Regions from separate parts of the Paenibacillus ihbetae genome, predicted to be linked through region 1. Evidence: riboswitches for the same ligand, from Rfam matches in the RefSeq annotation. Region 1 holds a riboswitch; the other holds the start of a gene.
What was found. Region 1 has a riboswitch for cyclic di-GMP ahead of BBD41_RS15070 (isopeptide-forming domain-containing fimbrial protein). Riboswitches for the same ligand answer to the same signal wherever they lie in the genome.
Positions count from the first base shown of each region.

Region 2: it holds a riboswitch for cyclic di-GMP, as region 1 does, so the genes downstream of both, BBD41_RS00830 (transglutaminase-like domain-containing protein) here and BBD41_RS15070 (isopeptide-forming domain-containing fimbrial protein) in region 1, are expected to answer to the same signal.

Region 1 covers NZ_CP016809.1:3,379,450-3,385,670, forward strand. The annotation lists gene BBD41_RS15065 (DUF8202 domain-containing protein) at 1-3,172, shown strand, start outside; cyclic di-GMP riboswitch class I at 3,430-3,532, shown strand; gene BBD41_RS15070 (isopeptide-forming domain-containing fimbrial protein) at 3,822-6,221, shown strand, end outside.
Region 2 covers NZ_CP016809.1:190,003-196,223, forward strand. The annotation lists gene BBD41_RS00825 (LPXTG cell wall anchor domain-containing protein) at 1-2,962, opposite strand, end outside; gene BBD41_RS00830 (transglutaminase-like domain-containing protein) at 3,252-4,052, opposite strand; cyclic di-GMP riboswitch class I at 4,066-4,153, opposite strand; cyclic di-GMP riboswitch class I at 4,217-4,303, opposite strand; gene BBD41_RS00835 (DinB family protein) at 4,454-4,990, opposite strand; gene BBD41_RS00840 (helix-turn-helix transcriptional regulator) at 5,055-5,987, opposite strand; gene BBD41_RS00845 (DUF896 domain-containing protein) at 6,116-6,221, opposite strand, start outside.

The DNA.
Region 1 (6,221 bases):
CAAGTCCCAGGTTGAGGGAGCGAACGTCGCCATAGCTCTTGGTGATTTTGAAGCTTCCAACAAGGAAAATGCGCAGAAGAATCCGATCGCTACGGATACGACTTTTCTAACATTTAGTGACAATGGTAATCCAGCTGATTACGTGAATGTAATTGACGATACGGATTTGCCTCAAGCATTAAAGCATGCGAATGACACGACACAATCTCCGGCAACTATGATGTCGCGAGTGTATAAAGTCGAGAAAAGCGCCGATTGGACCGATGCGCCGATTACTTTGCAAGTCGACGGCGCAGATCAAGAGAAGTATCGAATCTACCTGTTAACGAGCAATAGTCCGACGTTTGAGCAGGCAGCAGTAACCGTGGTCCCAGCGGACAAAGTGACCGGCAAGGCAACTTTGAACAGCAGCCAGCTTGCTGACGGAAGCTACTTTACTTTTGTCACTCAGGTGGATAAAAGGGATCTGGAACAACGCGCGAATGAAATCCAAGCCGAAAACTTGCAAGAGGAAAACTACTCGGCAGCAAGCTGGGCAGCTTTCGATCAAGCTCTGAAAGAAGCTGAAGCCGCATTGCAAAATCCGGCTGCTACCCAGAAGGAAGTCGATGATGCGCTGAAAGCGCTCGATGATGCGCGTAATGGATTGACTGCAGATAAATCGGCATTGCAGAACAGAGTGGACGAGCTGGAGGCCGAAAATCTTGCTGAGGAGAACTACTCCAAGGACTCCTGGGATGCCTTTCAAGCTGCGTTGACGCACGCAGAGGAAGTTCTGCAAAATCCGGCTGCTACCCAAAAAGAAGTCGATGAGGCTCTGCAAGCTTTGAATGAGGCGCGCGATGGACTGCGGGCCGATAAAACCGAGCTTGAAGCGACGGTCAATGAAATTGATAATTTCATGACGAGTGGCGGCTATGATGAAAATAACTATACTTCGGAGAGTCTGACACCGTTTAAGGATGCTCTGCAGAATGCTCAAGATGTATTGAGCAAACCGGACGCTACGCAGCAGGAAATTGATGAAGCAAATCAAGCCTTAAGAGAAGCGTATGAAAATCTGGTTACGAAGGACGCGATTCTTGAGAAGCTGGAATTGAAGGTATTTGATGCACAGGGCGGAGCAGAAATTCAGTTAGAGCCTCCGTTCGATGGCCATCAATATCTGAATTATCAAGCCGCTGTAACGGAGAGCGTCTATAGCGCTAAGCTTGCATTTGAGGAATTGCACCCGGACAGCGAGGTTGAGGTTACATTCCACGGTCAAAAGGTTGACCAATGGGACGACCTGCAGCTTCAGCCGGGCCCGAATGAGATTGCCGTAACCGTAGACTATCAGGGCAAGAAAAACACCTACACCGTTATCATTTATAAGACGGATAAGACCGAGCTTCGAGAGCTGGTTAATCAAGTTGATGGTGATATCAACACGGGTACATTGAAAGAGGAAGATTACACACCAGAAAGCTGGGCACAATTCCAGCAAGCTTTGCAGGCAGCCAAAGACGTGCTGGAAAACAAGAACGCAACCCAGCAGGAGGTCGACGCTGCACAGCAAGCGTTGCAAGAAGCACAGGATCGCTTGGTTAAAAAGCCGGCCGTGGTGGACAAGTCCGAGCTTCAGCAGAAAGTAGACGAAATCCAAGGCAAGAAGAACGATGGCAGCTTAAAGGAGTCTAACTACACGCCAGACAGCTGGAGAAACCTTGAAGAGGCATTGAAAAAGGCCGAAGATGTATTGAAGAAGCCGGACGCGACGCAGCAAGAAATAAATGATGCGAAAAAAGCATTGGAAGAGGCATTTAATTTATTAAAACCGGCCACTTCCGGCGGAGGTAATAACGGCGGGGAAACGCCAGTGACCAATCCGGAACCGTCCAAGCCTTCCGATGTTCCAGGACCGTCCAAGTCTACCGATATTAAAACCACGGTAAACGGCGAAAATGGCTCTTTTGCTACCGGAAGCACCAAGAAAGACGGGGACCACGAAATCATCGTGGTGGAGGTCGACAAAGGAAAGTTGTCCGACATCTTGTCCAAGGGTAATGGTCAGAAGCTGGAGATTCAGGTCCCTGGCGGCAAGGACGTAGAGGTGAAAGGTCTGACCGCTGCCGATGTGAAGAAGCTGGCTGATACGGGCTCGACGCTGACGATTGAGGACGAGCTGCTGGCTATTTATCCGGTTCCTAGCAAACAGCTGGATTTAGGTGAGATAGCGAAGCAATGGAATGGCGCTGAGTTGCAAGATATTGCTCTGAACATCACGATCAAACGCACTTCGCAAGAGCTGGCAGACAGCGCTCGCAAACAGGCTGAAGCCAAAGGCTATGAGCATCTCCTTCATCCGGTCGATCTTGACATGACCTTCACGCATGACGGCAAGACAGTAAGATCCGAACAGCTGAACGGCTATGCGCCGAAATACATCGCGCTTCCGGAAGGCATTGACCCGAACCGAATCACGACAGGCGTTATTGTGAATCCGGACGGCAGCGTGTACCATGTACCGACGGTCGTAACAAAGGTCAATAACCGGTACTTCGCACTCATCAATGACCTGCGCAGCAGTGGTACTTATTCAGTGATCTGGAATCCGCAGGATTTCGAGGATGTGCAGTATCACTGGGGCAGAGCAGACGTGAACAATATTGCCGCAAGACTCGATCTGAAAGGCAATGGCGACAACACGTTCTCGCCGAACCGGCATGTGACACGCTCCGAATTTGCTGAAATTGTCGTGTTGGGCCTGGGCTTAATGCGTCAAGACGCACCGCAAAACATCTACCCAGACGTACCGACTACGGCATGGTATCGGAATGCCGTTGCGCTCGCGGACGAATTTGATATCGTTCGGGGTTATACGGACGGCAATTTCAAGGGTAGTCAGCAAATTACAAGAGAGCAAGGATTTGCGATGATTGCCCGTGCGTACCGCTTGATTCAATCCGAAAACGTGCCGAGTCAGGAGGAAATCGCTTCCACGCTGGCCCGATATGCGGATGGAGATAAAGTCGCTTCATGGGCTAAAGGAGATGTCGCCCAGCTGATCGCAGCGGGAATTATCCAAGGCAACGGACCTGATCATCTGAGTCCAAAAGCGCAAATGACACGCGCGGAAGTAACCGCATTGATCGCAAGAATGCTGAAAGTGACGAACCTAATCGATAAGTAATAAAGCACCGCAATCAACCATTGATGACTTTGATGTCATCAATGGTTGATTTTTCATATTTTTGCTCCCGTGGCGCTTTCGACGGGATCGGCAGCATTTTGTTTACAAGTGTAGAGGAAGGTAGGGAGTTGTATCTTCCCAAAAATCGACAAATAGAGAGAAATAACTACGAAAATAAGACCAAAGAACCTAACTTATCATACCTTTATAATATACTTTTAAATCAATGGTTAAATTTCTCAGTTACATATAAGCTCGTACGAACATGGCAAACCCATTGAAAAATGGGGACGCAAAGCTAAAGGGGCTAACGGATTTGCATCAGAACGATGCAAATGCTACTGCCAGCCAGCTGCCGAATACGACGGACAACTCCGTCTATTTTGGATGGGGTTTTTTATTTTTTAAGATATTAAAATTTTAGCTATTGTTAGTCGAGGGATTAAACCTTGTCTATAGATGAGATGACTCGGGTCCGGCGATGATTGATTGATTACCCGAACTAGGCTGGTTCCCGATGGGAAGTAGGAAACACCATCTTAGAGTGGGAGGTGAATACTCGATCTGGGGGAAACCCGTGAATTAAAAACTGTTCAAGAATTGACCCAAAAACTTCCCAGAATACCATATCAAAAAGAGGTGACAAAACTTGAAGCTGAAATCAAAAGTAAAAAAGAGTTTACATAACAGTCTAATATGCTTAATGGCAATGCTCATTGTATTTAGCGGAATCTCACCAGTACAAGCTGCAACCCTGCCAAGTACGCCCATTGATCAGCATCCAAAGGCAACCATGTTAGGGGGTGTAGGTGAAGGAAAATATATTGATGCGGACTATTCGTTTACACCAAGGCTTACAGACGAAACGGAAGTGTCTGTTACACCAGGACCGAATACTAGATTAATAACGGTAGAAGAAATGTGCAGTAAAGTTCCTCAATCTACGTGTGATAGTTGGAAAACGCAAAGTTCAGCTAATTTTTTTGAAGATACATCTGGGGGACGTTCACCATCAGCAACCCTCAGTTTTACGAATGTCGGAATTTACAACAATCAGAAAATAGACATGGTGGTTGAAACTACGTCCGAGAGTACAGATGTGCTTAACAGTGCTTTTGATGTGTCTGGTGCATCCAGAAATTCATCAGCGTCGTCGCAAACTGCTTTTACACGTAAGGCGACTTTTATATCTCATGAAACTGGGCAACCAGTTGAGGTAAAAGGATATATCTCTTTTAGTGCCATAAACGCAGCAAAAACAATGTTGTTTGATTTACCGATAAAGGACATATTTGCTATTAGTGGATCAACGATCCTTTATGATAATGGGATTACTAATGGAGAGCCTTTGTTCGTGAAGGGTACAGCTCCAGGAGGAACTGGCACACCAGATACCATGATGACTCTTGTCTTTGAGGAAACATCTACCATCACCTTTACGGAGACTTATGCTGGTGCATCAAATGTCCGACAAACTCATGGGACTAGAATTGATCAATTCAGCTTAACTGGAATTGAGCCTCCTGCACCTGTAAAGTTCGGGTATTCAGTAGCAGATAAAAAGATAGGTCAAAACGAGTACCCGGATTCTCGGGAGCCTATTTACCAAATCGTCCAGTCCGTTCCTTATGCAGATCCAATCAATTACTACAAGTCATTTGAGATCACGGATGCTTTGAATGAGGTACTAATCGTCGAAGAGAAAGACATTGAAATCAAAAATACCATCGGGGTTGATGTATCCAGTCTATTTGACGTATCCGTTATCGATCATCAACTATCGATCAAAGCAAAAGATGCTGCGCTTTCCAACGCCAATTTTTATAATCAACAATATACGATTACAATTAAGGGCGCATTGGATTTAACAAGTGATTATGACAAATATATGGATCAAGATGGCAATATTTTAGTTTCCAATAAAGCGATAACGACGATTGATAATGTACCAAAAAGCAGCAATGAAGCTAATGCGAAGTTTAAGTTTAAAACGCCTGTGCTTGAGTCTCAAAAGACTGCTTCTATCGAGCAAAAGGCAACTGGTAACACGGATCTGAATCATCCGGAAGTGGGAGATATCCTCACGTATACGATTCAGACTCGAAACACCGTGGACAACAGCCAAATTAAAAACCTAACGATCAGTGACACCATTCCGCAAGGAATCGAATATGTGTCGGGTACACTAATTGTAGATGGACAGTCGGTAACGGATGCTGAAGGGGACGACAGCGGCCATTATGCATCCGGTCAGGTTGTCGGCGAAATTGGCACCGTCTCCGACATGAATCAGCATACGCTTCAATTCAAAGCGGTCGTACAGCCTGGACAAGCCGGGAAGGATATTATCAATATCGCCACGGTGGGAGGCGACAATATCATTACGCCGGACAGACCGCGAGCAGAAGTGGAAGTCTACCCTAGAAATCCGCAGATTGAATCCGAGAAGTTTGCCGTGAACAATGTAAGCAAGGCGACGTATGAAGTCGGAGACACCCTCACCTACACAATTCGTGTAAGAGGTGTGGTCAACGATACGTATCTGGAGAATTTGACGATTACGGATACGTTGCCGGCAGGCTTGAAATACGTGCCGAACAGCTTAAAGGTGGACGGTGTATCCGTCACCGATGAGAACGATAACGATGCCGGTTATTCTGTAACGGGCGAAGTATACGGCTCATTTGGCAATGTTAAGGGAACGGATTGGCATACGCTGCAGTTCCAGGCCGTTATTGAATCGGGACAAGGCGGTCAGACGATCCAAAACACGGCTCTAGTGGAAGGTGACAATATTGATCAACCGGGCACACCAACAGAGAAAATTGTTGTTGAACCAGAACCGCCAATCGATCCTGATCCAGTAGATCCAACGGATCCGGTAGATCCAACGGACCCGGTAGATCCAACAGATCCAACAGATCCGGCGGATCCAACTGACCCAACAGATCCGACGGACCCAACTGATCCTCCAGTAGATCCGGTAGATCCGCCAGTTCCCCCGCCAGTCGATCCGGGTAACGGCGGTGGAGGCGGTTCAGGTGATGTA
Region 2 (6,221 bases), 3.2 Mb from region 1:
TGGAATCAATCGTTACGTCCCACTTCGCCTGCTCGATCTTATATCCTTCTGGAGCGGCCAGCTCCTCCAAAACATAGTCGTCGTACAGCAGCTTTGTAAACAGGATCTTGCCTTCATCATCCGTGGTTTTAACGATCGGCGTCCGTTTGCCTGCCTTATCATAGAGCGCAAACTTGGCTCCTGCCAGCGGCTTCGTCTGATCGTCCTGATCTACCTTCGTTACTTCCAGGCTGCCCGTTACGCCGCCTCCGGAGCCTGAACCCGAGGAAGTACGGACAATAACCTCTTCCGTCGTTTCCCGAATCTCCGTCTTCAGCTGATCTCCTTCGAGAGCCACCTTATTCTGCACAGCCTCTTTATCTTCAGCAATAATGAACGACTGATATTCCAAAATATAAGCCGTCGAGATGTCATTTGTGAATTTCAACTCGAATGTCTCTTTATCACCGTCAAGCCTATGGATGGTTAAGGTATAATCCTTCCCTTTAGTCAGCTCTTGGGCTTTTTCCGCTTTTCCGTTTGCATTGATCTTGGTCGCATACAAGCGGAAGGAATCCTCGATCAAGATCTGGTTCGGACTTGGATTATCGATAATTTTTGCGTTGGAAATATGCGACTGACCTTCATTGATGCGAATTTCCCAGTCGATTTTGTTTCCGTTCTGGGAGCCGCTCTTCTTCACATATTCGCCGCCGTGAGGAATCGTTACGCTGGCGTTCCATGTTGCCTTTTTCGTGCTGCCATCGGACAGCTCCGCCGTATTATCGATTTTGTTGACAATCAATGTACCTTCGAGCGATGTGTTGAATTCAATCCAGTATGCGGATGAGATTGGGGCGACAAATCGAATGGACAATTTGTTGCCGTTAGCTTCTGAGGGTTCTGTCACTTCGTATTGCGAAGCAGGAACTAGCGAGCCCTTCTGGACGCCATTCCGTCCTCCAGTCAGCTTCATCTCATATACCTTGACCGAATTCGAAACAAGCTTCTGATTCTGCTTCAGAACATCGGTAACGATCGCTTCCTGAAGCGAATCAAGATTATAGTTCATCTTGACGTTCCACGTAATTTGTTTGCTGATCGGATTGTAGCTGCCGTCTTTACCGCCGTTATTTTTCGTATAACCATCGGCGGAGAAGCTTGCATCCCGCACAATCGGGCCTTTCTCCTTGCCTTCCTCAACCCATGTCATCGAGGCTCTGTTTAAAAAGTCCAATTTGCGATCCTTCAGCCAGTTGATGTTAAACTTCGTTTCATATTCGATCGTATAGGTGGTGTCAATCTTGGAGAACTCGATGATAAAGCCTTCGCGTAAATCATTGTACTTCACCGTGTACTCGCTCGCTGGAACGGCTTTCCCGTCCGCTTTCACGCTCACTGAATCCCGAATGAATTCAAGTCCGCCTTGCGGGAACGTATCCGTGATAATTACATTCTCCATGATGTATTTGGTGCCGTCCGGCTTTTTATCGCCATTGACTGTAATTTTCCACTTCGCGGTTTTTGTGTCAAAATTGACGTTCGAGGATCCTTTTACTAGGGCACGGCTTCCGTAGCCCGGAGCCGTTACTTCCTTAGACGCTTCACCCGATACGACTTTGTTCTTGACTGCGTTCCCCTCGGAGCTCAAGCGATCGACAGGCTCCGTCCGGTAAACAATCGTATAAGGCGAATCGATATCCTTGTTGAATCGAAGCTCGAATCCGTGCTTACCTTTCGCTACAGCGGTGTACTCATCTTCTGGAACCAGGTTTTGGTCATTCGTTGAATTCCCGTTATACACCTTCAGCGAATCGGAAATCCAGGTATGGTTCTCACTAAATTCATCCGTAATGATGGCTTGAGCGCTCGGAATCTTCTTCTCGTTGAAATTGTATTTCACCGTCCAAGTGATGATCCCCGTGTCCTTGTCCTGGCTATATGTCTTATCCAAGAAACTGCCGCGATCTACTGTTACTGTAGCCGTCGATTGGGCATTTTCCATCCCGTCGCCAGACAGAACAGCGGTGTTCTCAAAACGGGACTGATCGCCGATAAGCTTCGTCGAGAAGCGAATTTCGTAGGCTTTGCTGATTGTTTCATCCTGGAATGCAAGCTCCAGCTTGCCGCCACCGCCTGTTTGGACGGTGTACTTGCCGGCATCCAGCCGTTCGCCAAGAACCGCCGAGCCGTCACCGTTAACCTGCAGATTGTATACCTCAACGGAATCCCCGATGAGCTCCAAGCCTTCAGGCATTTCATCGGTGATGACCGCGTGCTTGACCTTATTGAGCGACTTGTTGATCTGTACCGTCCAATCGATCCGGTCTTTGCCAATCGCTTTTCCTTGCTTCTCGATCAGCTTTCCGCCTTGCGGCTTCAGATTCACGACGACGGTCTGAACCCCGCCCTTTATCGGAATAGCAATAATGATTTCCGTGCTTCCTTTAAGAACTTCCTTCTTGAACTCTGTACGAATTTCCAGCTTGCCGCTGATGTTGGAATGGCTCTCCACGTAATCGTTGAAGGTCATCACAACCTTGCCGCTGCGGTCCACCGTAAAACGGCCGACTTCACCCTGACCGGCAACGAGCGGCGAGTCAATGTCCGTGAAGATTTCAAACTGCTGCGGCAGATCGAAGGTAAAGGTGTCCCCGTTCTTATAGTTGTGACCGTTCGGCAGCTCCCATTCATAGCTTAGATTCACGGCTGCGCCGATGTCCAGGCTGCTGCCCGGATTATAAACGGCATCAATGACAGTGCCGTCGATGTCGGTTAACACAACTTTGGTTATAATGCTATCATTATTGATTTCTGATTCGGACGGGCCATAAACATCATCCGTCACTCCATACACTGAATCCTGCACGCTTACCGGTTCCGGGACATTGGTCGATGCATTGACCGTCCAGCCCGACATTCCAAACAATGTTTGAATCATAAGCAGCAGAGCCAATACGATTCCACTTACTTTTTTCTTCATGATCTCTCCCTCAGCCTCTCCATTACCCTCAATATATTTGGTTCCGATGTTGCTTTTGCGTGCGCAAATCGAGCCAACCATCTCTCGGATCATATGCCGATAAGAGATTTGTTCGTCCATCACCTCCGCTTACTTTTTTTGGCGCACGATTCATTGGTGCCTGTATTTTCCTTAAGAACCAATTGAGCTTCTAGCATTGTAACGCCCTGTTCTGAATATTTTCTGAATATAAACCCGAATAAGCCTTGGACAATGGTCCAAAGCTTAAGGTTTTAGCTATAAAATTATTTTAATAATACTTAGCTGCAGAATATCGGGATGCCTCTTTAATCATTTTGAAACCGGCACCCTTGCTCTTCCATCCCGCATCGACGGTCGTGTCGATCGTGACCCACCGCCCGTTCAGGTAAACCTCATTCCAAGCGTGGTAAACGTCAACATAATCCGTTGTCCCCATTACAAGCTTGGTCGGAATGTCCATGCTCCGCAGCATGGATGCGAACAAGGAGGCGTAATCATAACACATGCCTTTTTTTCCGGACAGCGTGCGGTCAATATCGGGAAGATAGTCCGTCAGCTCGCTGGCGGCAAGCGCTTTATCATACCGGATCGTATCGACGATATACTCGTGGATCAGCTTTACTTTTTCCTCGTCGGTGTTAGCAGACCGGGTTAGCTTCTTTGCAAGCTGAGCCGCCTTGTCGCTTGAACGCCAATCGATGTTTTGTACCGAGTTCAAGAACACCCTGCTGCTATTCGTCAGTTGAAGCGTAACTTCTGCTTCCTGCACGATCTTATACTTGGTACCGTTGACCTGCTCCAGCACTGTTATGGTATAACGGCCGTTTCCCATCTGCAGCGGAAAGGACTCCTGCTGCTTGTCCGGTAAAAGCGTATATGTATACTTGTTTTGCCCTTTTGCAATCATGAGCTTCGTCTTCACATCCGCTTTCACGTCATAGCGAACGGCGATGACTCCGCGATCAAGCTGCTCCAGATCCAGCCAATCTCCCGTTTGGGAAGCTTGTACAACCGGAGCCAATACGAAAAACGCAATAAACCCTACAATAGCCAACACCATGTTGCGCATACTGTAAACTCCCTTCGGTAGCCAGGCTGCCATTGACGGTTCATCAAGAAGGCCCTGTGGCTTTGCGTCCTTATCTTTCGACAAGTTTGCCATTATCGTGATAGAGTTTTCAAAGAATGAAACAAATCAAAATCTCCTATAAAAAAACAAAAAAAGCGTATTCGTTCGGTAGCTGGCTGCCATTGATGGTTCATCAAGAAGGCCCTGTAGCTTTGCGTCCTTGCCTTTCGACAAGTTTGCCGTTTATCGTGAGTAGCTTTATGTGAGTTCATCATACCAAATATCTCTAATTCTATCAAGCAAATTTTGAGATTGATAGACGACGATCGACAACAAAAAACGTCTCCAAAGAGACGCTTTTTTGTCAATCCCGCTTGATCATCAAACCGTTAGGGGAATCCTTAGAGGGACAGCTCCTTTTTTAACCGATCGAGCTGCAGCAGGTGGTGCCTGTAATGCATCTCCACCAGCAGAAACCACTCTTTGGCGTTTAAGGCTCCGAATCCGGGATGAGGAATCGTACTGCTGCTGTTTGCTTGGTGCAAATCCGCTTCCGTACGCTTCATCCGTTCCACTACTCCGTGAAGACCTTCAACTAACTGCTCTTTGCTCGCCGGCTGCGGCGGCGTGTACTGCGGAGACGCCGGTATTCGAATCCTGACAGGCGGAAAACTTCCTAGCTCGAACACCGCCTTGCCTCTCTCCGTTTTTTCCCCAGGGGATTCGACGGGCGTTTCGTTTCCGGCCAAACATTGGTCGACATTGCGCAGATGCATATATTGAGCCGATTGAATCAAATGCATGTACATTTGCCCAATGGACCAGTCTTCTTCGTTCGGTTTGATATGCAATTGCTCCAGCTTCAGGTGCTCCAGCTCATTCAAATAGACCGCTACTGTTGATTCAAACGCCTGCAAAGCTTCTGCTGTATTTCTCATCATGATATCTCCTCTTCCATCTGGTATATACCCAATATAAAAAAACGCTACTGACAACAGCGTGTCAGTAGCGTTTTAGCATTTTTTCGGCTTCTTCACGAATCCGGTTACGGAAGGACTCAGGCTCCAGCACCTCGACGTCCCCTCCCCAGCTGAGAACATGGGGCAGAAGCTCCTCCGGCTGCCTGACCCGAAACTGGACCAGAAGACTGCGCTCCCTTTGCTCAGCTGCTTCGATATAGAAGCCTGCGGTCTCGGCGATTTTATCGGTCATTTCCGGGTTTGCCCGGATCATCACATGTAGCTTACGATCGTCCGGCGGGCGATATTGACTCAGCTTAAATCCATGGGGAAGGCTGTACCTTTCCTCAAGCACCGTAACATCCCTCATGCGCGATAATCGGAAATGGCGAACCTCTTGTCGCAGATCGCAGCGTGCGATCATGATCCAATTCCCTTGAACGAGCACAAGGCCATATGGAGCGACTATCCGCTCATTCATCCGTTTCCCATCCGAATCCGGTATTTTTTTCAGGTAGAGCATCCTTATTTTCCGCCGCTCCAAAATGGCACCGCGAACCTGTCCGAGCTCGTTCTCCCCCTGCCCGCCGGGATGAAGAATTTGCATCGTTTCCCGGACAATCGCTGAGGCCTCACGAATGGGTTCCGGAAGAATCGCTTCAATCTTGCTTCGAGCTGCCCTCGCAGCTGATTTGTAGTCGCCATCCAGCCGTTGCTCAATCATATCCGTACCCATGAGCAATGCCACGGCCTCTTCTGCTGAAAAACCTATCGGCGGCAAAAAGTAACCTTCCATTAGGGAATACCCGTGTCCTGGAGACCCAAGGATCGGAACCCCTGCTTCGCTGAGCGCTTGCATGTCTCGATATATTGTCCGCACGCTTGTCTCGAAATGGGCAGCCAAATCTTCCGCCCGCAGCACCTTGCTCCGCTGCAGCTCAAGCATGATTGCGAACTGGCGCTCGGTTTTGTTCATCGTTTTCTCCCCTCTGCTAATACATAAAAACCCGGAAAACGGACAACCAACATTGTCTGTCTTCCGGGATCATAAATGGGACCTGGTCAACTATCCATATTACGGACCATTGCTTTATGTGATGAAGCTTAATTCAGCTTTGACCGATTCTGCTGCTGGGTAATTCTCAATTTCTCAGGGGTAACATCGTCACCATTCGGGTCTACAACCTTCAGGGTAGACATCGTGGAGAGT